Regions from separate parts of the Vibrio floridensis genome, predicted to be linked through region 2. Evidence: predicted binding sites of a transcription regulator. Region 2 holds the regulator's gene; each other region holds the start of a gene.
What was found. Region 2 encodes CRP, which controls carbon source genes, mostly activating them, when cyclic AMP is high. Its sites were predicted from a motif close to TGTGANNNNNNTCACA; they were not measured.
Positions count from the first base shown of each region.

Region 1 (7,633 bases), on a different contig from region 2:
TCATTGAAAGACCATATGTAAAGAACTTAAACAGAGCATTGATAATGAAAAAAAACAGAGTCGTTACGACCGAAGATATCTTGTTAAAACTGTGTCAGTCCGTATCTGGAGTGCTCACTTCTGCCACTTCTTCTCAAATTCACTATTCTGCAATGGTGCAGAAAATCAACAAAACCAGTCTAAAGCCTGATTTCGGCTGTTTCGTTCTTTTTGATGGCGGTTTTACTGGCCTCGTCGTCATTAACTTTACCGCAAAAGCAGCATTAGAGATTTACACCAATTACATGCGTAATATGGGCATGCCAGAAGAAGAACTGGCCGTGTTGCACACCTCCGATGAAGTGGGTGATGTGTTGGGTGAACTGATGAACCAGTTAGTCGGCGATTTCACCAATAAAATTCGCAAAGAGCTGCAAACCAACATCACCCAAAACCAACCTAAGATGTTGTCTCTGAACAAACAAGTTATTCTTTCGGTGGATACCAACCTAGACCGACCACAGGCACGTCGCGTTACCTTTTCCACCGCTAACAACAATATCTTCTACTTAGAGCTTGCGATGGATAAAACTGAATTTATTCAGCTTGAAGATTTTGAAGTCGCAGAAGATGAAAACCCAGATGATATTTTAGAAGCGGCACAAGCAAACATGCTCGGCAAGAAAGCAGAGAGTAACTCATCAGCAGAGGAGTTAGACATTACCTCAGACTTGCTTGACGAACTGGGCATCTAAAACTCTTCGCAACATCTCGACTGCTATAGCCGTGTCCACTGAGGCACGGCTTTTTATCGCCATACCTTTCGCAAGGATTCAAATTTTGTCGGAAAAAAGGTATGATGTCCGACTTTGCTGATTGAGTTAGGTTTTTGCCATTGTCTATGGATAAACAAAAAGCGCTGAAGAAAATTGCCAAATGCCTAGAGCTAGGCAACTCCGCCAACGTCAACGAAGCGGCCAACGCGATTAAGATGGCGCATCGATTGATGCTCAAGTATGGTCTCGATAAAGATGATATCGAGTTCATCAAAATGGGCAAAACTCAGTCTACCCATCTTCTGCCTGCGAGTATCAGTTCCGTCTTGTTGCGTGTTATTCGCGGCATCAATACCAAATTTGGTGTGGAAGCGGTATTGCTTAACCATAAAGGACTCAAACGCTTGGAGTTTATTGGTGAGGCTGACCGAGCGATTTTCGCTGCTTTCGCCTTTGACATTATTTACCGTGAAATGAACGAAAGTACAGGTCAATTCCGCAATAGCTTCGCAGGATCTGGAACCTCTTCTCTTGAGGTAACACGCCGAGTCAACTCATTTGTCTCTGGCTGGGTGGAAGGTGCGTTGGAAAAACTACCGGAGATCACACCCGATGAAGAGTCAGCGAACAAAATCAACAGCTATATCGATAAAGAGTTCCAAAACATCGATCGTGAAACTTTTAAGCAGCAATTGCGTGAGGCGATGAAAAATCTCACTGCCGATTACGAAGTAGGCTTAAAAAAAGGACGCAAAATATCAGTTAATCGCCCGGTTGGCGGTGCGCAAGCGATGAAACAAATCGAAAAAAGATAACCTTACACTGACATTTCTCTCATTGACTTGCTGAATAATCCGCACGGAGGCAGCAGTTAGCCTCTGAATGTACATGGAGAGATGACTTTGAAAAAAGTTTCTATTGCTTTAGCAATTCTTCTGACTCTAAGCGGATGTCAGGCAACGCAACGTCAGAATGCAACCACTGGCGAATCTGAAACCAACTCAGCCACCAAAGGCGCACTCATTGGCGCGATTGCAGGCGCAGTAGCCGGTGCGGCAACTGGCGACAAAAAAGATCGTGGTAAACGTGCTCTGATCGGCGCAGCCGGCGGAGCCGCTATTGGTGGTGGTGTTGGCTACTACTTTGACCAGCAAGAACAAGCTCTACGCCAAGAGCTGCTTAATTCTGGCGTTCAGGTTGAACGTGTGGGTGAGAATCAATTGCTGCTGCGTTTGGAAAACGGTATTGGCTTTAGTTCAGGTTCCTACGCACTTGATAGCGGCATACACAACACGTTAAAAGGCGTCGCTCGCATACTGGTTGAGTACCCTGATACTAGCCTTGTGATTGACGGATTCACCGACAGCACAGGTAACGATAACTCTAATCAAATTCTCTCAGAGCGTCGCGCTGAATCCGTGCGTAGCTTCCTAATTTCACAAAACGTTGCTGCCGGTCGTGCAGTTGCAAGAGGCAATGGCGAGCGCTACCCACTTTGCACCAACAGCACCGCAGAAGGCCGTGCATGTAACCGTCGCGTTGAGATTCAAATCCTCCCTTTAAAATAATCGCACGCAACAAGCGATTTTCGCTTAACTGCTGATTTCGCTTCAGGTTCAGTCTATAATTTGGGCTGAACCTGAACTCTAGAGATCCTATTTTGCGCACTCTTTTTTCGTTTTGTCTTGGCCTATTATTCACCGCAAACACCCTTGCTGACACCACGCAAGAACTGACTGTAAAAGCCAAACAGCAAGATCCCAAAGCGCAATATCAACTCGCAGTTCAACTAGAAAAACACCAAACTGATGGCTCAGCCGTTGATGCGCTCTATTGGTATCAACAATCTGCTGATTTAGGCTATGAACCCGCCCAGTTCAAACTTGCTCAATCTTTCGAGCAAGGTTTAGGCACTTCTGTCGATGTTAAGCAAGCCGCCAATTGGTATCTTCATGCCGCTTTGCAAGGCAATCAACAAGCGCTATTTCAGTTGGGTGCTTTGTTTGAGAAAGAAGGTCAGCAATTTAGCCATCTCGACTTAGCTCAGCTTTGGTTTGGCTTAACCGCGAAACAGAATGAAAAAGCTGACGCCGAATACAATCGCATCTTAGAACTGAAGTTCAATCAACTTCGAGCCAAACAAGTTTCCGCGATTTCACAGTTGGATAGTGCATTGGCTGAACCAAGCGACCCCTCTTTCACGACAGAGCTGCATCAGGAGGAGAGTTCTCTGCTCTTCCCTATCTATAAAGATTGGTGGGTGCTTGTGATCTTACTGACCATTATCGCTTTAGTCACCATCGCACGGGCAGTGCGCAAGCGTCGTTTAACTCAGCAAATTGAACAACATTTAATGCTAGAAAAAGAGCTAAAAAACCAACAGTTCAATAATAAGCAACTAAAAAGACAGCTTGAGAAAGTTTTTAATGAGTACAAAAAAATCCAATCACAAAACAAAAATCACAAACTCGCTCTCGCCTGCGCCATGTTTGGCTATCTGCCAAGCAATATCCCTGATGAAAAGTCGATCAAAATACGCTTTCGCCAGCTATCTAAACTTTATCATCCCGACGCTCAAGGTAGTGAAGAAGAAATGAAGCGTTTGAATGGCGCGCTAAAAGTCTTATTACAAAATGTTACAAGTAGGTAAAGCAAAGACTAGTGACAGTTCCATCAAAAGCTGAATCACCCGTTTTATATAGGATAGCAATCGATCTCCTTCTCATTTTTCGTTTACAGACATTTAACATCCATAGAAAAGTTATGGCATAATACACAGGCAAAAATGACACCTGCAATAATAGCTAGGTGGGGAGAATAGAGATGTTTACCATTGAAGGCACCTGCGACTGGTGCAAAAAACCAAGAATGCTAACACGCCATGATTATTTAGATGGAAAAAGCCATCATTCATGCCAAGAATGCAATGACATTGCAAAAATTGATGTAAGACTGTTCAACATCGGTGAGCAACAGATGAGAGAACGTCAAGCCATCCTCTAAAAAATACTCTTTTCGTGGCGACTAAAACACGATCACGGACTGAACAAATAACGAAATGTTTCCTTCTTACCCTCAGTTTCCTGAGGGTATTTTTTTGTCTATTACAACGATCCAAAGCCAACATTTACGATCGTCATTTTCTAGGTTTATATATTTGATTGGCTAACGATTCGCCTAGTTGATTGCTATCGGCTATCTTTTGGGGGACATTGTGCAATCGAATACATTTGTGACATCACTCTAATTATGAAATACAAACATCCGTTACATTGGTTATGGTGACGCAGATCACTGAATAGTTTTCGTTCTTGCATAGAATAACCTTCCATGCAATTACAAGGATTCACTATGAAGAGTCGCTTTGAGAACGCGCTGGCAAGCGCACCAGAATCACTTTCACGCCACTTAGCGCCTATCATTTTGGCTGCTGATTTTGATGCATCCCTTTCAACAGCTCAGTTTGATGAGTTACTCAAGCAAACAGGGATGACTGACAACCAATTGCGCGTGGCGCTACTTCCTTTTGCTGCCGCCTATTCTTACGCGCCCATCTCTGAGTTTTATGTTGGTGCGATCGTTCGTGGCCTATCAGGTGCTCTTTATTTTGGCGCTAACATGGAGTTTGATGGGGTCCAACTTGGACAAACGGTTCATGCTGAACAATCGGCTATCAGCCATGCATGGATGAAAGGCGAGCAAGGTCTTTCAGACATCACCATTAATTTCAGCCCTTGTGGTCACTGCCGTCAGTTCATGAATGAGTTATCTGGTGCCAAAGAGCTTAAGATTCAATTGCCAGAGCGCGAAGAAAAGAAACTACACGACTATCTGCCAGATTCATTTGGCCCATCAGATTTGGGCATCGAATCTGCATTAATGAGCCAAGTCCATCATGGCTTCACCACTGAAGATGATGATGCCTTAATGCAACGTGCGGTTGAAGCAATGAACTGTAGTCATGCACCTTATACGCACAACTTGAGCGGTGTGGCATTGCAAACTGAAAGTGGACGCGTTTATCTGGGTGCATACGCTGAAAATGCGGCTTTCAACCCAAGCCTTCCACCACTGCAAGTGGCATTAATTCAATTGCTTCTCGCGGGTGAGAGATTTGAAAATATTCAGTCTGCGGCGCTTGTTGAAAGCCATAAAGGCAAAATTAGTCACTTAGCATGTACCCAGTCAACACTGGAAGCTTTAAACCCCGATATTCCAGTGAGTTATCTCAGCTTATAGTGATATGTCGTCAGCCCTACTTTACGTAGGGCTTTCTTTAAAATCACAAAGCAAACGTTTGCTTTGCAGGTTAAATTGAGTATGATCGGCGGCAATTTTATTCTCTCTGATTACTTTTTAAAGGAAGCACTATGTTCGGTACCGCGACTCGCGAAAGCGCCACACGCGTATTACTTTTGGGCTCTGGTGAACTCGGTAAAGAGGTGGCGATCGAATGCCAACGTCTTGGGCTGGAAGTGATTGCCTGTGATCGCTACCCTGATGCACCCGCGATGCAAGTAGCACACCGCAGTTATGTTTTCGACATGTTAGATGCAAGCGAGCTAGAAAAAGTTATCGCCGCAGAACAACCTGCGTTTGTAGTTCCAGAGATTGAGGCTATCGCAACGGACAAGTTGGTAGAGCTCGAGGAACAAGGCTTAAACGTGGTGCCTAGTGCAAAAGCAACCAAACTTACAATGAACCGTGAAGGGATCCGTCGTCTAGCGGCAGAAGAGCTTGGCCTCACTACCTCACCATACCGCTTTGCAGACAACTATCAGCAATTTGTCGAAGCCGTTGAAGCCGTGTCAATTCCTTGCGTTGTGAAACCCGTGATGAGCTCTTCTGGCAAAGGGCAAAGCGTCATTAAATCTCCAGCCGATATAGAGAAAGCATGGCAATACGCTCAAGAAGGCGGTCGCACTGGCGCTGGACGAGTGATTGTCGAAGGCTTCATCAACTTCGATTACGAGATCACTCTACTCACCGTTCGCGCAGTTGATGGCGTGCATTTCTGTGCTCCTATTGGCCATCGCCAAGAAGATGGGGATTATCGTGAATCTTGGCAACCACAGCAGATGTCTGAAAATGCCATCAAAGCTGCCGAATACACAGCAGAACAGGTCGTCAATGCGTTAGGTGGCTACGGTATTTTCGGTGTAGAACTTTTCGTAAAAGGTGACAAGGTGATCTTCAATGAAGTCTCCCCTCGCCCACACGATACCGGGCTAGTAACACTGATTTCACAAGAAATGTCTGAATTTGCTCTCCACGTGCGTGCATTTACTGGCATGCCAGTGAACAAGATTGTTCAATACGGCCCTTCCGCTTCAGCGGTGATTTTGGGCAATGGTCAATCAGAGAACCTTCGCTTTGACGGTATGTCTGACGCACTTGAACAACCGCAAACCCAGTTGCGTCTGTTTGGCAAACCCGATATTAATGGCCGTCGTCGTTTAGGTGTTGTGTTGACACGTCGTTCTAGCACTGAGAAAGCGGTGGATGCAGCAATAGAAAGTGCTAAGAAAATCAAAGTCATTTACTGAACATCGTTTTTCGATTCAGCCGATTAAAAAGGGTAGCTCACGCTACCCTTTGTTATTTATCGTTTTCAATAACGTAGACTTCTTCGCTAAAGCGGCTTAAGCCTTGTTTTGCAATTTTGGGATGATGTTCATCCGCAATGTCTTGGTGTAAACGAGTCACACGCATGCCCGCAAATAAGTGTTCTATCTCTTTTTGAGTGACCGAAAACGGAGGGCCGGACATTTCTTGCTGAGGGTAATCTAAACTCACCAGTAAAATACGCCCACCAGGATTTAATAGACCACGAATGCGTTGTACATACTCCACTCGCATCTCTTCAGGCAACGCAATCAGAGCTGCACGGTCGTATATCAAATCTGCTTTACTGAGCGGAGCGGTGAAAAAATCCCCCGCGTAAATAGACAACTCATCAAACTGATAGAGCTCATGTTGACCGGAAATCGGAGTCACCGTCGGAGTGTAGAAGTGCTCTGCAAAAAACGATCGCACGGCAATCAAACTGAGTTCAGCCCCTTCAACGTGATCATGCTTCGTTGCCAACCACGCAAGATCTTCTGTTTTACCACAAAGTGGAACCAAAACCGTTTCTTCTCGCTTCGGTACCAACGCAGACCAAAAACGGGTCAATAATGGATTAACGTCCTCCAAATGGAAGCCAATTTGGTTGCTGGCCCATTTGTTGTGCCAAAATTCTGCATCTCTCATCGTTATCTGTATCTTTCTTTTGAACTGACCTGCGCCATAGCCTAACCAATAATTCACATTGAAAACAGTGAAAAATGGTTTTCGTTCATATTAAGTTAATCCTAGGAATGTAGAGTGTATGACTGAAATCTGGGGATTATGCAGTGTGTGACACTGCGCACATAAGAGAAACATATACACTTATCTTGATTGTTTCCTGACAGTGCGCCCCCATAACTTAAGTAACTTGACTGTGTTTTAGACCTTTTGACTCCCCGTTTACTAAAACAACGCAAGTTAAGGAGAGTGAATGAGCTTATTTCTTCGTACTACCGCATTGATGCTTTTGGTACTAAGCCGTGCACCTGCGTTTGCAGCCATTCCCACCGCGCCATCGAACCAAGAAAAACAGCGCGAAACAAGCCAAAATGAAGTGTGCTCAAAACTGTTTAAACACAGCTTGAGTGGTTTATACGGCATTCAATCCACTGATACGCAACCACTTCAACCCTACACTGATTTTGACGTGCTTTATAGTAAAGCGCACCAAGCGCAATTTGAGCTCGAAACCATCGTAAAGAGCACCGCACTGTTGACGGATACTCAGCCCTATTTTGCAGGCGTGAAATCACAACAACGCGCGAAAC
Region 1 is NZ_JAKGCY010000004.1:24,001-31,633, forward strand. It holds gene LZU85_RS08375 (DUF3334 family protein) at 45-734, shown strand; gene LZU85_RS08380 (DUF2786 domain-containing protein) at 881-1,570, shown strand; gene LZU85_RS08385 (YiaD family glycine zipper/OmpA-like lipoprotein) at 1,658-2,323, shown strand; gene LZU85_RS08390 (J domain-containing protein) at 2,416-3,405, shown strand; gene LZU85_RS08395 (hypothetical protein) at 3,579-3,758, shown strand; gene cdd (cytidine deaminase) at 4,107-4,994, shown strand; gene purT (formate-dependent phosphoribosylglycinamide formyltransferase) at 5,126-6,301, shown strand; gene LZU85_RS08410 (thiopurine S-methyltransferase) at 6,354-7,007, opposite strand; gene LZU85_RS08415 (nucleotidyltransferase family protein) at 7,297-7,633, shown strand, end outside.
Region 1: a site for CRP is predicted at 3,987-4,002, ahead of cdd (cytidine deaminase). Genes of this name have one in related genera too.

Region 2 (7,633 bases):
TGCGTAATTATCTGGGTAGTTTTGGTTTTCACGGTGACAAAGCGCTGGAGAAAGTGGCGCCATTTTCAGGCGGAGAAAAAGCGCGCTTGGTGTTAGCGTTGATCGTCTGGCAAAAACCAAACTTACTGCTGCTCGACGAACCGACCAACCACCTAGACTTAGATATGCGCCAAGCGCTGACACTGGCACTGCAAACCTTTGAAGGCGCGATGGTGATCGTCTCGCACGATCGCTATTTGATCCGCGCGACCACCGATGATCTTTACCTAGTGCACGATCGCCAAGTAGCTCCATTTGATGGGGATCTCAATGACTACTACAAATGGCTCACTGAACAGCAAAAAGCAGAGCGTCGCGAAGCAGCCGCAGAAATGCCAGCCAAAGACAGCAGCAACAGTGCCGCAGCGAAAAAAGAGCAAAAGCGTCGTGAAGCCGATTTTCGTAAGTTAACCGCACCAATTCGCAAAAAACTGACACAGTTGGAAGCGAAAATGGATAAGTTGGGCGAAGCGTTGGCAGAAGCAGAGCAGCAATTGTCTGATAACTCACTGTATGATGCCGAAAATAAAGCTAAACTTACTCAAGTACTGGCGCTGCAAGCACAAAGTAAATCCGCTCTCGAAGAGATTGAAATGGAGTGGATGGCAGAACAGGAAGTACTGGAACAGATGGAACAGGAGTTCAATAGCCAATGAGTTCAGAGCACGTCCAACCTTCACTTACCCTCGAAAGGCTGTGGCAATTCAGCCTACAATATTATTCGATTCGAGAAGTGAAAGAGGCGTGCCTTGCTTTGCAGAACAACTTTAACGGCAACGTCAACTTACTGTTGCTGTTCAAATGGCTCGATGAACAACAACTGACGTTTCAAGAGCAAGAGTGGCATCAAGTACAAGCCTGCTTGGGCCGCTCTGAAACGCTACTGCATACCTACCGCGATCTCCGCCGCCAGTTTAAACAGCATCTACCGGATACCCTCTATCGCGAAGCGCTGCAATTTGAACTGCAATTGGAAAAGCAGCAACAATCCGATCTCGTTGATTGCATCAACACCCTAACGCTGTCACCCAACCAGCAACAGCCGCTCACAAAGCGCTACTGCCAACATCTCGGTGCCGCGCATCTCTACAATGCCTTCGCCGTTGCCTCACCGTCGCAGAAACTCGGTTGAAGTGTGATCCTGAGCCAGTCTTACAAAGAACATCACCCTCAATGATTGACGAAAAGTTGAGCAGAAGGACTAAATTAACTCGTATCACGCATACAAAGATCAGTGAAATGCCTCGCTGATCCAAATAACTCAAAGAGCAGCACACATGACTCAGTTTACCGCCGCAGCTGGGATAAAAAATCCACACCTACAAACCTTATTGCCGCGCTTAATTCGCAAAAAAGCACTGTTTGAACCCGTATGGCAAACACTGGATACGCCTGACGGTGATTTTTTGGATCTCGCTTGGAGCGAATCGCCACACAATGATCAAGCCAAAAACAAACCCTTGTTTGTGTTGTTTCACGGCCTTGAAGGCTGCTTCTACAGCCCTTACGCCAATGGTCTAATGAAAGCGTTTGCTGACGCAGGTTGGTTGGCGGTGATGATGCATTTTCGTGGTTGCAGCGGTAAGCCCAATCGCCTCGCGCGCGCGTACCACTCCGGCGAAGTAGAGGATGCCAGACTGTTTCTTGCGCATTTGCACGACGCGTTTCCTCACACGGTCAAAGTCGCCGTGGGTATCTCCTTGGGAGGCAATATGCTGGCCAACTACTTGGCCAAGTATCAGGGAGACGAACGGCTGGATGCGGCGACCATCGTCTCTGCACCGCTTGATTTGTCCGCTTGTTCGCAACGTATTGAGCAAGGGTTTTCGCGCGTCTATCGTCGCTACTTACTCTCCTCGCTCAAACGCAATGCACTGCGTAAGCACCATTTGCTGGCTGGCGAACTCGATCTTTCCTATCAAGCCATTAAACGAGTAACACGACTGTACGATTTTGACGACTTGATCACTGCCCCGCTGCACGGCTTCCAAGATGCCGCCGATTACTATCAGCAGTGCTCTGGGCTCAACAAACTGCGCGATATTCGCATTCCAACCCAAATCATTCACGCGAAAGACGATCCCTTTATGACCGACGCAGTGATCCCTAAGTTTGTGCTCCCAGACAACATCGACTATCGACTGTTTGATCACGGTGGTCATGTCGGCTTTCTCAGCGGAACCGCCCTGCAACCGCGATTTTGGCTAGAAGAAGCGCTGCCCGCCTACTATGAAAGTATGGCGGTTTCTGGATAATAGCGCCCCTGTCGACCGAAAAATCCACTCACGAGCATAGAATAAAGAGGTATTTATGATCGTTCCATGGCAACAAATCAGCCCTGAGGCACTGAGCAATTTGATTCGCGAGTTTGTGCTGCGTGAAGGCACCGATTACGGTGAAAGTGAATACTCACTAGAAGAAAAAATCACTCAAGTACAGCAGCAGTTGGAATGCGGCGAAGCGGTGGTGGTTTTCTCTGAGTTACACGAAACCGTGGATATTCAGTTAAAACAAAAATTCTAGCTGCGCCACACTTTACCGAATCCTATCCCATGACAAGCAAAGTGAACGTGCTATAGTGGGACAAACGATTGCTCCGCGGGAGGCCGATTCCCGCCCAACAGGTAAGTTTGAATACGACAAGGTCTGTCATGTCAGCAAAACATCCCATTATTGCCGTGACTGGTTCGTCAGGAGCCGGCACCACCACCACTTCCGAAGCCTTCCGCAAAATGTTCAATATGATGAGCGTTAAGCCGGCATGGGTTGAAGGGGACAGTTTCCACCGTTTTACCCGTCCAGAGATGGACGTCGAAATTCGCAAGGCAAAGGAACAAGGTCGTCATATCAGCTATTTCGGCCCTCAAGCCAACGACTTTCCGGCTCTGGCGGAGTTTTTCCGCCAGTATGGGAAATCCGGCACGGGCGAAGTTCGCCGTTATCTGCACACCTTTGATGAAGCGGTACCCTATAACCAAATGCCCGGCACTTTTACCCCATGGCAAAAGCTGCCAGAAAATACCGATGTGCTGTTTTATGAAGGGCTGCACGGTGGCGTGGTGGATGGAGAAGTGAATGTCGCGCAACACGTCGATTTCTTGATAGGCATGGTGCCGATCGTCAACTTAGAGTGGATTCAAAAATACGTTCGTGACACGCGAGATCGCGGCCATTCACGCGAGGCCGTGATGGATTCAATCGTACGCTCAATGGACGACTATCTGAATTACATCACACCGCAATTTTCTCGTACGCACATCAACTTTCAGCGAGTCCCGACGGTCGATACCTCCAACCCGCTCAACGCTAAGGGCATTCCCAGCTTGGATGAAAGTTTTGTGGTGATTCGCCTAAGAGGGATCAAAAATGTCGACTTCCCGTATCTACTGGCGATGATTGATGGCTCGTTCATGTCGCGCCACAACACCATCGTGGTACCGGGAGGAAAAATGAGTTTCGCCATGGAGTTGATTGTTCAACCCATCCTACAGCAATTGATTGAAACGGGAAAAATTGGTTAGAAACTCGACAAAGAGAACGATTACTTTTCATACCGTGATCATGTGCACATTTTTGCGTAGAAAATCCGATACTCGGCACGATTAAAATCAAGAAATCGTTTTCGAAAAAGGATACTATTTCAAACCGAAACACAAGATAGCTTGCACCCTTAGTTAACAGCTCTTATTCTAGGAAGCCTATATTAAGGCTTCGCTAAAATATGGATAGCGGCAAGCGTACCCTGCAGAGGAAGTGAGATATTATGGTTCTAGGTAAACCTCAAACCGATCCAACACTAGAGTGGTTTCTTTCACACTGTCATATTCATAAGTACCCATCAAAAAGCACGCTGATCCATGCGGGCGAAAAAGCAGAAACACTTTACTACATTGTAAAAGGTTCTGTTGCGGTACTGATTAAGGATGAAGAAGGTAAAGAAATGATCCTTTCTTACCTAAATCAAGGTGACTTTATTGGTGAACTAGGCCTGTTCGAAGAAGGCCAAGAGCGTACCGCTTGGGTTCGCGCAAAATCTCCTTGTGAAGTAGCAGAAATCTCATTTAAGAAATTCCGTCAGCTCATTCAGGTTAACCCTGATATTCTGATGCGTCTGTCAGCTCAGATGGCAAGCCGTCTGCAAGTGACCAGCCAAAAAGTGGGTGACTTAGCATTCCTAGACGTAACTGGCCGTATTGCTCAGACTCTACTCAACCTTGCTAAACAACCTGATGCGATGACGCACCCAGATGGCATGCAGATCAAGATCACTCGTCAAGAAATCGGTCAAATCGTTGGCTGTTCTCGTGAGACAGTTGGTCGTATTCTGAAAATGCTAGAAGAGCAGAACCTAATTTCTGCACACGGCAAGACTATCGTTGTTTACGGTACTCGTTAATTTCCATTAACGATGAACAATTTCAAAAGCCACTCATGGCAACATGAGTGGCTTTTTTGTTTCACAGAGACAGGTATTGGAAGTCAAGAACGCTACGCTTCAGCAGCAAACTTCCTCCTTCGAGACTAAACCCTCTCAGATTCCGAGTATTAAAATCTCTCGCAGCAAAGCATTCTCGAACCTTCAGGGCGCAGCCCGTTCTCGATTCTGTTAACCATTGGTGCTTTCGAAAATCTTATCGGCAGACGCTTCCACAAACCCTGGGTAAAGCTCACCATTGTCCATCGGGTAACGCTTGGCGAATTCGTAGAAACCACCAGGTACGATCTCACTGCCCTCGCTAAAGTGCACCGCCACTTTGTCGGCCATGGTCGAGGATTGCTCGAGCAACACCTCAGGTGAGCCTTTGACTTCACCACCCACTTCGTTAATGACAAAACCTGCGTTGCGTAAGTGATCATTCACGCCTTTGACCGAGTCCAACGCCTTGAGCTGATTGACACTGACGGTAAAGTGATTGGCACCATAGCCATGAGCCGCCAGCCAAGACGCATATTCACTTTCTTTTGCTAGGGTTTGGTAATCAGCAAACGACAGATCCCATAAACGACCACCGTGTAAAAATGCGCTGTCCTCTAGACGTGAAGCGTCGACTTGCTCCACCAATTTTTCGACGATGGCTTGTAACTCCTCCGAGCATTCATCCACTTTTAGCGCGCTGATAAACACTTTAGGTTGGGTCGGGTCGGGATGCTCAAAGTGCTTGGCAATCAACTTTTTGCTCTTAAACAGGTAATCACCACACGCCACATAGCCTAGCTCTAGAAATGGCTTGGCTAGCGTCTCGATGCCCAGCGGAGCAACATTAAATGTGCGCAAAGCGATGTGGTCGTTGATCAATGGCTCATCTTCTTCTAGCAGTTGATGAACTTTTGCAGCGGAAGGACACAAACGTTGAATATAGTCATTCCATAGCGATTGAAAGAGAACAGCTGGCGTCATAACGCCTCCTTGTTGTTGTAGATTCACGTTGTCGGTTATAGCGTAAATGGAAAAATGGCGATGGCGGTTGCTGTCCAGAGTGCAACCGACATCGCCATCAACCTGTGACGGCGATGACCGAGGTGTAAAAAACCTCACTTATAGTTGGGCCACAGTGACTCAGGCTCGATCCCACTGCACCCTTGGGCGACTAACACGCCCTTATTATTATTTTACAGTTCGATGCCTGGGCTTAACGTTGCAGGGAGTAATGTCTCCTCCCCTTCCATCGAAGCCATTGGATAGGCACAGTAATCCGCGGCGTAGTACGCACTTGGGCGCAAGTTGCCCGACGCACCGGGGCCACCAAACGGTGCATCACCACTCGCGCCCGTTAGCTGACGGTTGCGATTGACGATGCCAGCACGAATATGGTCAACGAAATATTGCCACTCACCATCATCGGTTGACACCAAACCCGCCGATAAACCAAAGCGGGTATCATTAGCGAGCTCAACCGCTTGCTCTAGTGTTTGATAACGCACCACTTGCAGCAATGGGCCAAAGTATTCTTCGTCGGGCAACTCAGCAATGTTGGTGACATCGATAATACCCGGCGTGACAAATGCCGCCTCGCCCGCTTTGGCTTCAATCAAGCTCTCTCCACCAAGCGATTGCAGGTTAGCTTGCGCCGCCAAAATGAAGTTTGCAGCAGCCACCGAAATCTGTGGTCCCATGAAGGGAGCAGGTTCTGCAAATGGCTGATCAACACGTAACTTCTTGGTCGCTTCGACCAAGCGGGTGATCAGTGCATCGCCTTTCTCACCCAATGGGATGTAGAGACGACGTGCACAGGTACAACGCTGCCCGGCACTGATAAAAGCCGATTGGATAATGGTGTAGACGGTGGCATCAAGATCGCCATAGTGATCGGTGATCACCATAGGGTTGTTGCCGCCCATCTCAAGTGCCAGCATCTTGCCCGGCTGACCAGCAAACTGGCGATGCAATAAATGACCTGTGTTGGCACTTCCCGTAAACAGCAAACCATCGATGCCTTTCGATTCCGCCAAGGCAATGCCCGTTTCCTTGCCACCTTGTACCAGATTGATCACCCCTTGAGGCAGGCCAGCCGCTTGCCACAGCTTCATGGCAAGCTCGCCCGTCCACGGAGTTTGCTCAGAAGGTTTAAACACCACCGTGTTACCGGCTAGTAGCGCAGGCACAATGTGACCATTGGGTAAATGACCCGGGAAGTTATACGGGCCAAAGACCGCCATCACACCAAGCGGGCGGTGACGCAAAACAATCTGGTTGCCTGCGGCTTCTTTTTGCGACTCGCCGGTACGCTCATGGTACGCACGAATCGAAATCGCGATTTTACCCGCCATGGCCGCCGCTTCAGTGCGCGTTTCCCAAAGCGGCTTACCAGTTTCTTTGGCGATCACTTGGGCGATCTCTTCACTGTTCTCTTTCACTTGCTCAGCAAAGGCCAACACCACCGCCTCTCGTTCGGCAACGGACAATGTTTTCCAGCCAACAAACGCTTGACGCGCTGCTTTCACCGCCATCTCCACTTGTTCCGCCGTGGCTCCCTTGCCACGCCAAACAACCTGATTGTCATACGGGGAGAGAGAGATAAACTCTTCACCTAAACCTTCGACCCATTCACCTGCAATCCACTGTGTCATCATCTCTTCCTTTCTGTTTACTGCGGCAACATGCGTACGTAGTGACCATCTTCAACGTTCAACGCTTCGGCGACGGCTGGAGATAAAATCACGCTTGATGTTGCTGGGTCATACGCTGCTTTGGCGGCAGTCGCACGAAAATCCTCAAATGAAGTATTGGCAATTAAGAACGCTTTTGAGCTCGAATGTTCACTGATCCGCACTTTCGCACGTACGGAATGGCGCACCGATTCAATATTGCGCAAATCGCATTCCACCGTTGGACCACCATCGAAAATGTCGACATAACCGCGGTTGGTAAACCCTTCTCTTTCCAACAACTTCAACGCAGGTCTTGTGTTGTCATGCACTTGACCAATCACCGCTTGCGCCTCTGGGCTGAGCAGGTTGATGTAGATCGGCAGCTTTGGCATTAAATCGGCAATAAAACCTTTCTTACCGATACCCGTAAGGTAATCCGCCATGGTGAAATCGATTGAGAAAAAGTGCTCTTGCAACCACTGCCAAAATGGCGAATTGCCTTGCG
Region 2 is NZ_JAKGCY010000012.1:101,556-109,188, reverse strand. It holds gene LZU85_RS16440 (ABC transporter ATP-binding protein) at 1-695, shown strand, start outside; gene LZU85_RS16435 (TIGR02444 family protein) at 692-1,171, shown strand; gene LZU85_RS16430 (hydrolase) at 1,317-2,294, shown strand; gene LZU85_RS16425 (YheU family protein) at 2,350-2,562, shown strand; gene LZU85_RS16420 (phosphoribulokinase) at 2,691-3,560, shown strand; gene crp (cAMP-activated global transcriptional regulator CRP) at 3,803-4,435, shown strand; gene LZU85_RS16410 (DUF1338 domain-containing protein) at 4,646-5,437, opposite strand; gene astD (succinylglutamate-semialdehyde dehydrogenase) at 5,650-7,107, opposite strand; gene astA (arginine N-succinyltransferase) at 7,125-7,633, opposite strand, start outside.

Region 3 (7,633 bases), on a different contig from region 2:
ATCGTTGAATTCCGGAATGATGTTGCCAATTGGGCAGCCGTTGTGACAAAACGGCACGCCACAGTCCATACAGCGAGACGCTTGGGTATTGATTTTCTTACCAAACTCCGCGTTGAGTACGAACTCTTTGTTGTTTTTGATTCGCTCTGCTGGTGCAAGCTTCTGTGGAAGCTCGCGTCCAAACTCTAAAAATCCAGTCGGCTTACCCATTACACTGCCTCCGCTTCACGTTGCTCTGCTTCTGCCTTGCGTTTTTGTAGTACCGCTTTGTAATCACGTGGCATGACTTTCACCAAGGATTTCAAGCTGGTTTCAAAATTAGCAAGGAAAGCTTGAGCTACTTCACTTCCTGTGAACTGAACATGTTTGTTCAACATATCCAGCAGTAGATCTTTGTCTTCTTGTTCGATTGGATCGAGGTCAACCAGTTCAGGGTTCAGTTTCGACTGGAAGTCACCTGATTTGTCCCAAACGTAGGCCACGCCGCCACTCATACCGGCGGCAAAGTTGCGACCTGTTGAACCGAGGATAATTGCTACACCACCGGTCATGTATTCACAGCCGTGGTCACCCACGCCTTCAACGACTACTTTGGCTCCGGAGTTACGAACACAGAAGCGCTCGCCAGCTAGGCCACGAATGTAAGATTCACCGGATGTTGCACCGTAGAAACAAACGTTACCCACGACGATGTTGTCTTCTGGCACCAATGTTGAGTTGCTGTCTGGGTAGAGCACCAGCGTACCGCCAGAGAGACCTTTGCCCCAGTAGTCGTTCGCATCGCCTTCCACTTCAAACTTCACGCCTTTCGCGAGGAAAGCACCAAAGGATTGGCCAGCAGAACCTTTGAACTTGACGTTCATTGGTTGTGGTAAACCTTGGTCTTTGTACACTTTCGAAATTTCGTTCGACAGCATGGTACCCACAGAGCGATCGGTGTTGATGATTGGGAATTCCGCGGTTACCGCCAAACCGTCTTCCAGTGCTGGTGTCGCCACTTGAATCAATTGACGATCAAGTACCGCTTCTAGCTGGTGGTTTTGTTTGGTTTGACAGTAAATACCATCTTGCTCGCGAGGCTGCTCTAGGAAGAGAACTGGAGAAAGATCCAAATTCTTGTATTTCCAATGAGAAACGTTGTCGCGTACTTTGAGTTTTTGCGCCTGACCCACCATCTCATCCACAGTACGGAAGCCAAGTTCCGCCATGATTTCACGCACGCCTTGTGCCATGTAGAGGAAGAAGGTCACCACGTCTTCTACGCGGCCATCAAAGCGCTCACGTAGCGTTTTGTTCTGAGTTGCAATACCAACAGGGCAAGTGTTTTTATGACACTTACGCATCATGATACAGCCTTCAACCACGAGGGCAGCGGTCGCGACACCCCATTCCTCAGCACCCAATAGCGTTGCGATTGCGATGTCTCGAGGGGTTTTCATCTGGCCATCGGCTTGAACTACGATACGGTTACGTAAGCCGTTCTTCAGCAGCGTTTGGTGTGTTTCTGCAAGACCGAGTTCCCAAGGTAGACCGGTGTGACGAATCGACGAAATTGGTGAAGCACCAGTACCGCCATCGTGACCGGCAATCAGTACTACGTCCGCTTTCGCTTTCGCCACGCCAGAAGCAATTGTCCCCACGCCAGCTTCCGAAACCAGCTTAACGTTGACACGGCCTTTACGGTTGGCGTTTTTCAAGTCGTAGATCAACTGAGCCAAATCTTCGATCGAGTAGATGTCATGGTGTGGCGGTGGCGAAATCAAACCAACCCCAGGAGTGGAGTGACGTGTTGCACCAATCCAATCGTCGACTTTGTCGCCCGGTAGCTGACCACCTTCGCCCGGTTTTGCCCCTTGTGCCATCTTGATCTGAATTTCGTCAGAGTTGGTGAGGTAGTAAGAGGTCACACCAAAACGGCCTGAAGCAACCTGTTTGATCGCAGAGCGCTCTGAATCGCCATTCTCATTCGGAGAGAAGCGAATTGGATCTTCACCGCCTTCACCGGAGTTTGATTTCGCACCGAGACGGTTCATCGCGACTGCTAGAGTCGAGTGTGCCTCGTAAGAGATAGAGCCAAATGACATTGCGCCAGTGGCGAAACGTTTGACGATGCTCTCTACGGGTTCCACTTCATCGATTGGGATTGAACCCGCTGGATTTTTCACGAAATCAAGTTGGCTACGTAGGGTAACGGCGTTGTCACCTTGGCGATCCACTTCCGCTGCGTACTTCTTGAACTCTGCGTAGTCTTTGTTACGAGTAGAGTGTTGCAGCAGGTGAATGGTTTCAGGGTTAAACAGGTGTTTTTCACCACGTTGTTTCCACTGATAAACACCACCCACATCGAGCATTTGAATTGGGATTTCACGAGTTGGGTAGCCTACGCGATGACGCACTAAGACTTCTTTAGCGATGTCATCTAAGGTCAAACCTTGAATACGTGTAACGGTACCGGTGAAGTATTTGTCGACCACCGCTTTGCTGATACCAAGGGCTTCAAAAATTTGCGCACCGTGGTAGGACTGCAGCGTCGAAATCCCCATTTTCGAGAAGATCTTTAATAGGCCGCCGTTGACCCCTTTACGGTAGTTGTTGAAGTACTCTTCAACCGACACGTTGGCATCCAGCTTTTTACGACGTTGTAGATCAACGATCGTTTCAATGACCAGATAAGGGTTCACTGCATTGGCGCCATAGCCTACGAGCGTGGCGAAATGGTGTGTTTCACGCGCATCACCCGTTTCCACTACGATGCCACATTTGGCGCGTAGCCCTTTACGAATCAGGTGATGGTGAACCGCACCCACTGCTAACATCGCTGGAATCGCTGCGTGGTTAGAGTTTACGGCACGGTCAGTCAATAGAATGATGGAGTAACCGTCGATCACGGCATCTTCCGCGTACTGACAAATACGTTTGAGTGCGCGTTCCAGTTTGCCAGCGTCTTCGTTGGCTTGGAATACGATATCTAACGTTTTTGCTTGCAAGTGTTCGTTGTCGATAGCACGCAGTTTTTCGAGCTCAGCGTTTGAGATCACTGGAGACTCAAGTTCTACTTTGCGGCAATGAACTGGCGATTCTGCCAGCAGGTTCTGATCTTTACCGATGTAGGTATTGAGTGACATCACCATACGTTCACGGATCGGGTCGATCGGCGGGTTAGTCACCTGAGCAAACAGCTGCTTGAAGTAGTTTGAAAGATGTTGCGATTGGTGTGACAAAATCGCGACTGGCCAGTCCGCACCCATCGAGCCAAGTGGTTCATAGCCGGTTTGTGCCAACGGCAGAATGATCTCATTCACTTCTTCTGCGCTGATGCCAAACGCTTGCTGGCGATGCAGTAGACGCTCTGGAGAAGGTTGGCTGTGTACGTTATCGGCATCTGGCAGCGATTTTAGGCTGAGCAGATTGTCCGTTACCCACTGCTCATACGGCTGAGCGTTGGCAATCGAATCTTTCACTTCTTCATCGGAAATGATGCGGCCTTGTTCGAGATCGGCGACGAAGATACGTCCTGGCTGCAAACGGCCACGGTATTCAACGTTTTCTGGTGGGATTTCCACGACGCCAGATTCGGATGCCATGATTAGCATGTTGTCTTTTGTCACGGTATATCGTGACGGGCGCAGACCGTTACGGTCTAGTGTTGCACCGACTTGTACACCATCGGTAAAGCAGACAGACGCAGGGCCATCCCACGGTTCCATGATGTTGGCATGGTATTGATAGAAGGCACGGCGTTTTGGATCCATGGTTTTGTTTTCTTGCCACGCTTCAGGAATCATCATCATCAGCGCGTGCGGCAGACTGCGGCCTGAAAGCACCAGCAGTTCCAACACCATGTCAAAGTTGGCAGAGTCAGAAGCACCTTCCTGACAGATCGGCAATAGCATGTCGATCTCTGCTTGTGTGAAGAGCTTAGATTCTAAGATCGCTTCGCGTGCTTTCATCCAGTTAAGGTTGCCGCGAACCGTGTTGATTTCACCGTTGTGCGCAATGTAACGGAAAGGCTGAGCCAAGCGCCATTTCGGGAAAGTATTGGTAGAGAAACGAGAGTGCACAAGAGCCAGTGCGGTGACCATGGTCGGGTTTTGTAGGTCTTGGAAATACTGAGGCACTTGCTCAGTGGTTAGCTGACCTTTATAGACCAAGGTTTTGTAAGACATCGAGTTGATGTAGAAGTCATCCCCGATATTCGAAACGCTCTCAAGGCAAACGCGTACGGTGTAGTTACGCAGCACATACAGCTTGCGCTCAAGTTCTTCCGGTGAGGTACCTGGGCCGCCAGAAATAAACACATGCTCAAATTGAGGCTCTGTGCTTAGCGGATCGGCGCCAATCATCGAATTGTCGGTTGGCAGAACACGATAGCCAATGATATCCAAATCAAGGCGTTTCGCATTGCGTTCTAGGATGTCACGGCATTGTTCGCGTTTGTATTCATCTTTCGGGAACAAAACGACACCGACACCGTATTTCTCAAAAGAAGGTAGCTTGATACCAAGCTTGACCGCTTCTTCTAACAAAAATTCGTGAGGCTTTTGCAGCAAAATACCCGCACCGTCGCCACTGCATGGATCGCAGCCTTGACCACCACGGTGTTCCATGCGAGCTAGCATATCTAGAGCTTGGGTCACAACCTGATGGGATTTGCGGTTTTTGAGATGAGCGACAAAACCGATACCACAGGCATCATGCTCTAGCTCAGGAGTATAAAGCCCTTGCGAACTTTGCTCTCTATCTACCATAGATACTTCCTTCCAGTTCTAGAAGGCGCAGCAACACCAATACGATGAGATCGCATTCTCGGGTTGAGCACCTTGTCCTTTATAGTTTTGAATCGCAATCAACCAGAGGGGGTTGATTTTGAGTCCTTTCCGTATCCCACAGGAAAAATTTTGTGGGAAAAACAATCCTTGGTGATAAGCCTGTTTTATTGATCACTTTTTAGTGATTTATATAGGTTGGAGTGGCTTATCGCAGACATATTCCGCATTTGATTTTGTAATAAAGCTCACAAAAATGACGGTTATGTGTAAGTATCCTACAATTTTGTGACTAAGGAATGCAACGAAAAGTAACCATGGTTAGGCAAAATTCTTGTTTAAAAATGCACCTTTTGTTTAACAAGTATGCAACATTGGCTTGTTTTACTTTGATTTGTGCATGTTTATTGATTTTTGCCATGAAAAGCTTCGTTTGAATTCACTAAAATTTTGTGTTTTTTCTTGCAGGTATGTAATTAATTTACATAAACCGTAGTGAGATTGATTGCGGTTTACAATTGGTGGTTTTCAATGCAATTACATGAGCTAGTGAATACGATTGGTCAGGATCTTCAGCGCCGATATGGAGAAAAAGTGCATAAATTGACGCTTCATGGAGGGTTTAGCTGTCCAAATCGTGATGGCACGATCGGCCGTGGTGGTTGTACTTTCTGTAATGTGGCATCGTTCGCTGATGAGCAAGCTCAAATCAAAAGTATTCGAGAGCAATTGACTGAGCGAGCGGGAGAAGTGCATCGCGCGAAGAAGTACTTAGCCTATTTTCAAGCTTACACCAGTACCTATGCGGAAGTGCAGGTGCTGAAAAACATGTATGAAGAGGCGTTGAAAGCCGCGGATATTGTCGGTCTTTGTGTCGGGACTCGCCCAGATTGTGTGCCAGATGCGGTGTTAGACTTGCTCTCGGATTACGTGCAGCAAGGTTATGAAATTTGGTTGGAGTTGGGGCTGCAAACGGCCAGCAATGACACCTTAAAGCGGATCAATCGTGGACACGATTTTGAGTGCTACGCAGAGATCACCCAGCGAGCCCGTGCGTTGGGTATCAAAGTATGTACGCATTTGATCGTTGGGTTACCAAAAGAGTCTCAAGACGATAACTTTACCACCTTGGAAAAAGTGATTGAGGTTGGTACGGATGGCATCAAGTTGCACGGTTTGCATATTGTCGAAGGCAGTACCATGGCCAAAGCTTGGCGGGCGGGTAAGTTGGATGCACCAAAATTGGAGCAATATGTCGAGATTGCCTGCGAAATGATTCGCCGAACACCGCCAGAGGTGATTTTTCACCGAGTCTCTTCAGCCGCTCGTCGTCCGACATTGCTATCGCCTTTATGGTGTGAAAATCGCTGGTTAGCCATGACTGAAATCGGTCAATACCTTGCTCAGCATGGCGGACAGGGCAGTGCGCTTGGCCATTCTTTTGTCTATACTAAACCGCAATTAAAAAGCGGAATTCACCCTCAATAGTTGGTATAGTCGCCGCACAAACAATTCATCTAAGAGTGAGAATGGACAAGCAGTTTGCATGGATAGCACACCTCGCAGAGCATTACGGCGCGATTATTTTAATGGCGGTGTTCGGATATGTTGTGGTTCGGCTACTGCATCTTCGCTATCAACGAGAGCTTGATAGTTTGATTTTGGATGTGATGTCCCCCGTAATAGTGGTAGACATTAATGGTCAAGATATTTTACTCGCAAACTCAGCTGCCATTCAGCAACTTGGCGTTCGCCGTCTTCATCGTACCTATCTCTTTCCTGCTGCATTTGCAGGCAGAAGTTTAGCGCATGCTTTGCAATCTCTATCGGGCAGGCAGTTTAGCCATGTCGCACTCCTTTGGCAGGCTTCGGAACACGACCATTTAGAATTGGAAGTGAGTGGCCGAAAAATCCGTTACCGTGGTCATCCTTCGTGGTTGCTTCAATTGCATTTGGCTCCCCATCGACCAAGAAATATGGTTGGCCTTGATGCTTACTCTGTCGCGAAAGCCGCTCTAGACTCACTCAGCGAGCTTATTTGTTTAAAAGACAGCGATGGTCGAACGGTGGCAACCAATCGAGCGTTTGAGCAGTTTTGGCAAGGGCGCCGTGATGAAGCCATCGTACCAGAAAGCCACTTAATGAAAGGACGGCAAAGCGAACGTCGTTGGACAACGGATCCTCACGGACGCAGTTGTTTACTGGAAGTGAACCAAAGTTTACTGATGTCAAAGACGGGGCAAACCATCGGCACACTGAGTATCAGCCATGATGTGACTGATTGGCATGCTATGCAGCAAAAATTACGTGATGAAATGGAGCGGCGTAAAGACACTGAGGTGGCCTTGGCTCAGCGGGATACCATTTTACAAAACATTCTAGAAGCCAGTCCTGATCCGATAGGTATTTTCAACGAAAACTTAGTGTATCAGGCATGCAATAAGCCTTTCGTTCGTTCTCTCGGTATTGCAGAGGTCACCGACTTGATTGGTAAGAGATTGCAAGATGTTGTGCCTCAAGAGATGTATCAGCGTTTTTCCAACAGTGATAGTGAAGTCTTGCATGAGGGGAGGTCGTTGCGATATATCGATAAAGTGCTAGACAGCAATGGTGAGTACGCTTGGTATGATGTGGTGAAATCTCCATTTCGCGACCCAGTCTCAAACACCAATGGTGTGTTGATCATGGCGCGTGATATTTCGGAGCGTTATCTTGCCGAGCAGAAATTGGAAGCCGCCAACCTAGAGCTGGAAAAACTGAGCTTTATGGACAGCTTAACGCAGGTGTCTAACCGCCGTCGTTTTGACGAACAACTCAGCACTTTGTGGTATCACCACGCAAGAGAAAAGTTACCGTTAGCGATCATG
Region 3 is NZ_JAKGCY010000008.1:64,946-72,578, reverse strand. It holds gene LZU85_RS13380 (glutamate synthase subunit beta) at 1-210, opposite strand, end outside; gene gltB (glutamate synthase large subunit) at 210-4,748, opposite strand; gene mnmL (tRNA modification radical SAM protein MnmL/YtqA) at 5,298-6,254, shown strand; gene LZU85_RS13365 (diguanylate cyclase domain-containing protein) at 6,296-7,633, shown strand, end outside.
Region 3: a site for CRP is predicted at 5,004-5,019, ahead of gltB (glutamate synthase large subunit). Genes of this name have one in related genera too.

Region 4 (7,633 bases), on a different contig from region 2:
ATTTTTTCTTTGTTTCTAAATTTTACATTGAATTTTATTTCTAGACATTTGTCGATATAAGTGTTTGTTTTGTTTGTTTAAATTATTATGGATGGCTATTATTTAAATTGTATTGTCCACTTTGATAAAGTGGTTATTAATATATCCATTATTAATCTGTGGATATTTGTTGTTTAATTTTAATACTTTTGTCATTTTATTTTTGTGGGTATTTTTGGTGAGAGATAATATCCACAATTTTGAGGGTGTTTTATTTGTTGTTTAATGATTTGTGACTTTTGTATATTTGCTTTCGGAGTGGATATAAAACTACTGGAATATAGTTAGTATGGTAAATGAGCAAATATTGAGGTGTTTTGGGAAACTATTGTGGGATTAACGTCTTGGTATATGAATTTTTTGGTTACGATATATCCCTCCTACTTGAAGCTGCAGCGGTGTTGGCTACGGTCGTTCACCCCAATCACATAGTCTGTCTATGTTCATGGGGATGACCTCACTTGCCGCCTACCTGCAACTCCAAGTAGTTTGGGTATAGTGTGTTGAGGTTTTTAGAGCTGACGGGGCTCTCGCTAGTGATCAAGGTCGAGGTTTTGCATGGGTATTGACGCAGAGAGCGTTAAAAGCAGCCTCCATTGACTGCTTCTAACGCGCTCTGATACGACCGATCACCTTATGCGTTTCTAAGGTCCACCTAAAAAGTCGTTATTCGAACACGGGTAGGATCCGCATGCAGTTGGTCGAGCCCTCCACATCCATGATGTCGCCTTGAGTAATGATGACGAGATCACCAAAATCGAGCAGGTTTTTCTTTCTTAATGTGCTCAGTGCTGCCACTGCCACATCAAAGCCGGTTTCCACTTTAGTATCAAAATGAACAGGGGTGACACCTCGATAGAGAGCACAACGGTTCAGAGTGCGTTCATTGGGCGAGAGCGCAAAAATCGGCAGTGTTGAGTTGAGTCTTGACGTCATTAACGCTGTTCGGCCCGATTCAGTCAGCGTGACCATGGCCTTGACGCCTTGCATATGGTTGGCGGCGTAAATGGTCGACATCGCAATGGTTTCTTCTGCCGTGACAAAGGATTTGTCAATGCGGTAGTTCTGGCTGCCAGGCTCCCACATTTTTTCCGCCCCCATACACACTTCCGCCATCGAACGAACCGTCTCAACCGGGTATTTCCCAGCCGCCGTTTCTCCAGAAAGCATCACAGCGTCAGTGCCATCCAGTACTGCGTTGGCAACGTCCATGACTTCCGCTCGAGTCGGCATTGGGTTTTCAATCATCGACTCCATCATTTGCGTGGCCGTGATCACCACGCGATTGAGCTCTTTTGCCCGCTTGATGAGTTTTTTCTGCACACCAATTAACTCAGGATCGCCAATTTCCACCCCGAGATCACCACGCGCCACCATGATGACATCAGACGCCATAATGATGTCGTCGATGTTCTCGTCATTGCGCACGGTTTCGGCGCGTTCGACTTTAGCCACCAGCTTGGCTTCGAGTCCTGCGTCTCGTGCCAGTCTGCGCGCATAATCCATGTCCGCGCCATTGCGCGGGAAGGAGATGGCGAGGTAGTCAACTTTGATTTCTGCCGCAAGCAAAATGTCGTTCTTGTCTTTTTCAGTCAGTGCATCGGCAGAAAGGCCACCGCCTTTTTTATTGATCCCTTTATTGTTAGATAAAGGGCCACCCACAATCACGCGGGTGTTGACTTTATTGCCATCAACAGTCAGGACTTGCAATTGCACGCGGCCGTCGTCCAGCAACAAAATATCTTCCGGGCCTACGTCTTGCGGTAAGGCCTTGTAATCCAAACCAACGGAGTGTTGATTACCTTCTCCTTTAGGTAAGTCGCTATCAAGGGTAAAGAGGTCTCCAACAGAGAGAAAGATCTTACCTTCTTTGAAAGTCGAAACACGAATTTTGGGACCTTGTAAATCACCAAGGAGTGCCACTTGGCGTCCCAGCTTGGCGGCAATTGCGCGTACTTTTTCTGCTCGTTTCTTATGGTCTTCCGGGGTGCCATGAGAGAAATTCATTCTTACTACATTGGCGCCCACACGAATGATCTCTTCCAACACATTATCTTTGTCAGTCGAAGGGCCTAAAGTAGTGACAATTTTTGTTCTTCTGAGTGAGTGACTCATCGCTTCTCCTGCAATAAACGGGTTATGAATTGTTATACAGAAAAGCGTGGTTGCTTTGCTGTTGACTTTCCACAAAAAATAGAAATTTTTTCTAAAAAATTAAGTTTCTGCGGGCGGGATTCATAACGGATTAAATGACGGATATTTGATTCGATACACAAACATTCATGTTTATACGTGATTCGGGTCACGGGGATTTATCAATTCACTTCACAATTACTTCGCAAAGTAAAAAAATTATCTGGTTATAAAATGTTGGAGTGCAAGATGTACATGGCTCAACCGGGCCATATTGATCATATCAAACAGGTCAATGCTGGTCGTGTATATAAACTTATTGACCTTAAAGGTCCTATCTCTCGAATCGATTTGTCCAAAGAAAGTGAATTGGCACCGGCGAGTATTACCAAAATTACTCGTGAGCTCATTGAGGCACATTTGATTCATGAGACTACGGTCCAAGAAGCGATCAGTCGGGGCAGACCTGCGGTTGGCTTGCAGGTGAATAATGCCGGTTGGCAATTTCTTTCGATGCGTCTTGGTCGCGGTTATCTCACCATCGCACTCCACGAACTGGGTGGTGAGGTTTTGATTGACACCAAGATCGATATCCATGAACGAGATCAAGACGATGTTTTGGCTCGCCTGCTCCACGAAATTGAAGAATTTTTTCAAACTTATTCAGATCAGCTCGACCGTGTTACCAGTATCGCCATCACTTTACCTGGGTTGGTGAATTCGGAGCAGGGCATTGTATTGCAAATGCCGCACTATAATGTGGAGAATTTGGCGCTCGGCCCTGAGATTTACAAAGCGACTGGTTTGCCTGTTTTCGTTGCCAACGATACGCGCGCGTGGGCGCTGGCGGAAAAGTTGTTTGGTCACTCTCAAGAAAATGAAAACTCGGTGCTGATTTCTATCCACCACGGTTTGGGGGCTGGCATTATTCTTGATGGGCGAGTGCTACAAGGTCGCCATGGCAACATCGGCGAGTTGGGGCACATTCAAATCGATCCTCAAGGTAAGCGATGCCATTGCGGAAACCTCGGTTGTTTAGAAACGGTGGCGAGCTCAAAGGCGATCCGTGAAGAGGTGATGGAGCGCATCGAAGCTGGCGAAGCGTCAATTCTCGCAGAACTTGAAGACGTGACCATCGAAAGCATTTGTGAAGCCGCGGCGAATGGCGATCCTTTAGCGGTGGATGTGATTGAAAAACTCGGTCGTTATCTCGGTTCTGCCATTGCGATTGTGATCAACCTGTTTAACCCTGAGAAGGTGTTGATCGGTGGCGTGATTAACCAAGCGAAAGAGGTATTATACCCAGCTATTCGTCAGTGCATCCAAGAGCAGAGCTTACCGGTTTACCATCAAGATTTGGAAGTCGTGGAGTCTCGCTTCTATAAACAGGCCACCATGCCAGGTGCGGCGCTGATTAAGCAAGCCCTCTATGACGGCTTACTGTTGATGAAAGTGGTGGAAGGTTAATCACAACAGAATGAAAACCTGGCGATGTGCCAGGTTTTTTGATTTTAGCGCATTGAAATCAGTGACCTGTCTATCTCAATTCATGTCCATCAATTGATCTCTGTTTTTCATTCATGTAGTTTTGCCCCCAGTTATGTTTTTTAGGCTATTTTTAATAGAGCTTTAACCCATTAGGATGTTGTATGTCTGGAGTTTTAAATACTGTAGACCAGCGAACCAATTTGGTTGGTGAAAACCGTCTGGAACTTTTGCTGTTTAGTTTAAATAGCCGTCAGTTATTTGCGATCAATGTGTTCAAAGTGAGAGAGGTACTCAAAGTGCCGCCTCTGACAAAGTTACCAGGCGCACATGCAAACATCCGAGGCGTGGCTTCCTTACGTGGTGAGCCAGTGCCGGTGATTGATTTACGTCGTTCGATAGGCTTTCCAGCTTCTCGTCTAGAAAACCAAGAAGAGAACCTGATTATCACCGAGTATAACCGCACGATTCAGGGCTTTTTGGTTGGCCAAGTGCGTAATATTATCAATACTGCTTGGACGGAAATTCAGCCGCCACCGAAAACCTCAGGTCGCAGTAATTATTTAACCGCGATTACCCACGTGAAAGAGGGCAAAGAAACGAAGATCGTTGAGATCATCGATGTAGAAAAAGTACTGGCTGAAATCATCAACTATGATGTGACGATTTCTGACGGTATTTTAGACACGAAACTCTCGGATGAGATGGTGGGGCGCAAAGTGTTGGTGGTGGATGATTCTTCAACTGCTCGCAACCAAATCCGCGATACATTATCGCAATTGGGCTTGCATATCATTGAATGTCGTGATGGTTTGGAAGCGTTGAATCTTCTTAAATCTTGGTGTGATGAAGGTAAGGATCTCAATAAAGAGCTCTTGTTGATGATTACAGATGCGGAAATGCCAGAAATGGATGGCTATAAGTTGACGCATGAAATAAGAAATGATCCACGCATGTCTAAACTCTTTATTACACTCAATACGTCGCTCAGCGGCAGTTTTAATGAAGCCATGGTGCAAAAAGTGGGTTGTGACCGTTTCATTTCAAAATTCCAACCCGATTTACTGGTTCAAGTGACGCAGGACAGACTAAGAGAGATTATTTAGTCTTGAGAGAGTTTTAGAATGAAAGGAGTGAGTTATCACTCCTTTTTCTTTTTTTGTGATTCTATTTTGAGCGGTCTGCTTTAATGAAAATCACGTGATTTTGTTTTGAGCTCTGCTAAATGTTCTGTCAGGTCAATAAGCCGACCGGCAATGACATGCGTTACTTCTCCTTCACGCTCCAAAATGCCTTTGACCATTAACAATTTTGCGGTGAGGTAGGCTTGTTTTTGTGCTCTTGCGGTTGCCTGCCAAACGACCACATTGGTGTTGCCTGTATCATCTTCAAGAGTAAAAAATGTAACCCCAGCCGCGGTACCCGGTGACTGTTTTCCCGTCACTAAACCCACCACAGTGACTAAAGAACGATGTGGCAAGGTCGGCAGTTGATTGGCTCGGCTAAAGCGCGTTAAGACACCCGCTTGTTCGAGCATCGTAATAGGATGCAGCCCCAAAGAGAGGCCCGTAGAAGAAAAGTCCTCTAAGAGATCTTGATAAGGATTGGGCGCAGCTAAAGGTGCAGAAGATGAAGAAGTTTGCTGGTGGAACAGGGGTAACGCATCAAGATTGTCCATGACTTGCCAGCGAGCATGATAACGGTTGTTAGCCATTTGGTGGAATGCATTAGCAGAAGCAAGGTGCTGAATATCTTTGGCTTGATTCACGATCTGTTTGACTTCGCTGATGCTATGAAAACCATTTGAGGGGCGGTGCTGCAGCAAACGTTGTATACCTTCTTGGCTTAAACCTTTGATGAGATTTAACCCCAAGCGAATGGCGAGTTGCCCTGAGGGAAGGGGAGTCAACTGGTGTTCTGCCTGCGATTGATTAACGCAAATCGGTAGAATGTGGATACCGTGTCGCTTGGCGTCTTGCACGAGTTGTGAGGGACTGTAGAACCCCATCGGTTGACTATTGAGTAGTGCGGTATAAAACTCGGCGGGGTAATAATGTTTCAGCCAAGCAGAACAATAGGCTAAAACTGCGAAAGAAGCAGAGTGGCTTTCTGGAAAACCATACTCGCCAAAGCCACAAATTTGTTCAAAGATGCGCTCTGCAAAGTCTAACTCATAGCCTCTTTCCAACATGCCATTGATTAACTTTGTTTTGAACTTGAAGACGTGCCCGTTTTTTTTCCATGCCGCCATTGCGCGTCGCAGTTGATCCGCTTCTCCGCCACTAAACCCTGCCGCAACCATCGCCAGTTTGATCACTTGCTCTTGGAAAATCGGCACTCCGAGCGTTCTTGCTAGAACTTCTCTCACCTCTTCTGAGGGGTAAGAGATCGCCTCTTCACCATCTCGACGCTTTAAAAATGGATGCACCATGTCACCTTGAATCGGCCCTGGGCGAACGATGGCGATTTGTATCACCAAATCGTAATAACAAGCGGGTTTTAATCGTGGCAGCATGCTCATTTGTGCGCGAGATTCGATCTGGAAGACGCCAATGGTATCGGCTTTTTGGATCATGCGATAAACCTGCTCGTCATCTTGTTGACGCGTGATGTCTGCGATAGCAAGAGAACGCTTGTGATGTTGCCAAATGGAGGTAAAACATTTGCGAATGGCGGTGAGCATTCCTAATGAAAGGACATCGACTTTCAGCAATTTTAAGCTTTCCAAATCATCCTTATCCCACTGAATGATCGTACGTTCCGCCATGGCCGCATTTTCTACCGGCACCAGTTCGTATAACGGGCCAGAGGAAATGACAAAGCCCCCAACGTGTTGTGACAAGTGACGTGGGAATCCGATAATTTCATTGACCAATTCGATAAACTGTTGGCCTTTGAGTGAATCGGCTTCCAGCCCTAGTTCGACGATTTGCGCTTGCCAGTCTAACTCTCTATCTCGACGGTTAATGTTTTTGAGGAAAAAATCGAGTTGTGTTTCCTCCAGCCCTAACGCTTTACCGACTTGTCGTACCGCACTTTTAAAACGGTAAGAGATTACGGTTGCAGCAAGAGCGGCTCGTTGACGACCGTATTTCTGATAAATATATTGAATGACTTCTTCACGTCGTTCGTGCTCAAAATCCACGTCAATATCGGGTGGTTCATCGCGTTCTTTGCTTATAAAACGCTCAAAGAGAACCGCAATTTGCCGTGGATCGACAGAGGTGATTTGCAAGCAGTAGCAAACGACCGAGTTGGCGGCCGATCCCCGACCTTGATAAAGAATGCCTCGGCTTTTGGCAAACATCACAATGTCGTGAATGGTAAGAAAGAAGAAAGGGTAGCCTTGCTCCTTAATCAAGCGCAGCTCTTTTTGGATAGTCTGCTCAATCGCTTCAGGAACGCCTTCAGGAAACCGCTGCTTTTTCCCTTGTTCAACGAGGTGCTGCAAATAGGAATCTGGCGTGAAGCCATTTGGGATCAGTTCACTGGGGTATTCGTATTGCAATGAGGCCAACTCAAATGTGCATTGCTGAGCAATGGTGAGACTCTCTGCAAGCCATTGGGCTTTGAAAAGTTTGCGTAGCTTACTCTCGGAGCGCAGTGACTGTTCAGCATTGACCAGCCGATGTGGCCCTAGTTGTTCAACAGTACAACCGTGGCGAATCGCCGTTACAGTGTGTTGTAAAGGTAAACGTTCAGGTCGGTGCATCAAAACTCCGCCACAAGCGGTGATAGGGAGATCAAGCTGTGTGGCTAGTTGCTGGCAATGATGTTGATAAATGGCATCGTCATGGCGTAAGTGACGCTGTAGCCCTAACCAAAGCCGCGATGCGTGGTAGCGCTGTAGCCATTTCCCCCACTGATAATCACACGCTTTGCCCAGAGGTAGCCACAGCACAAAGCAATGCTTTAGTGAAAGGATGTCCCATTCGGACAGTTGGTATTGGCCCTTTTCACAACGCCGACGCGCGTT
Region 4 is NZ_JAKGCY010000002.1:219,258-226,890, forward strand. It holds gene pyk (pyruvate kinase) at 706-2,154, opposite strand; gene mlc (sugar metabolism global transcriptional regulator Mlc) at 2,422-3,639, shown strand; gene LZU85_RS05340 (chemotaxis protein CheV) at 3,822-4,763, shown strand; gene LZU85_RS05345 (error-prone DNA polymerase) at 4,844-7,633, opposite strand, start outside.
Region 4: a site for CRP is predicted at 2,331-2,346, ahead of mlc (sugar metabolism global transcriptional regulator Mlc). Genes of this name have one in related genera too.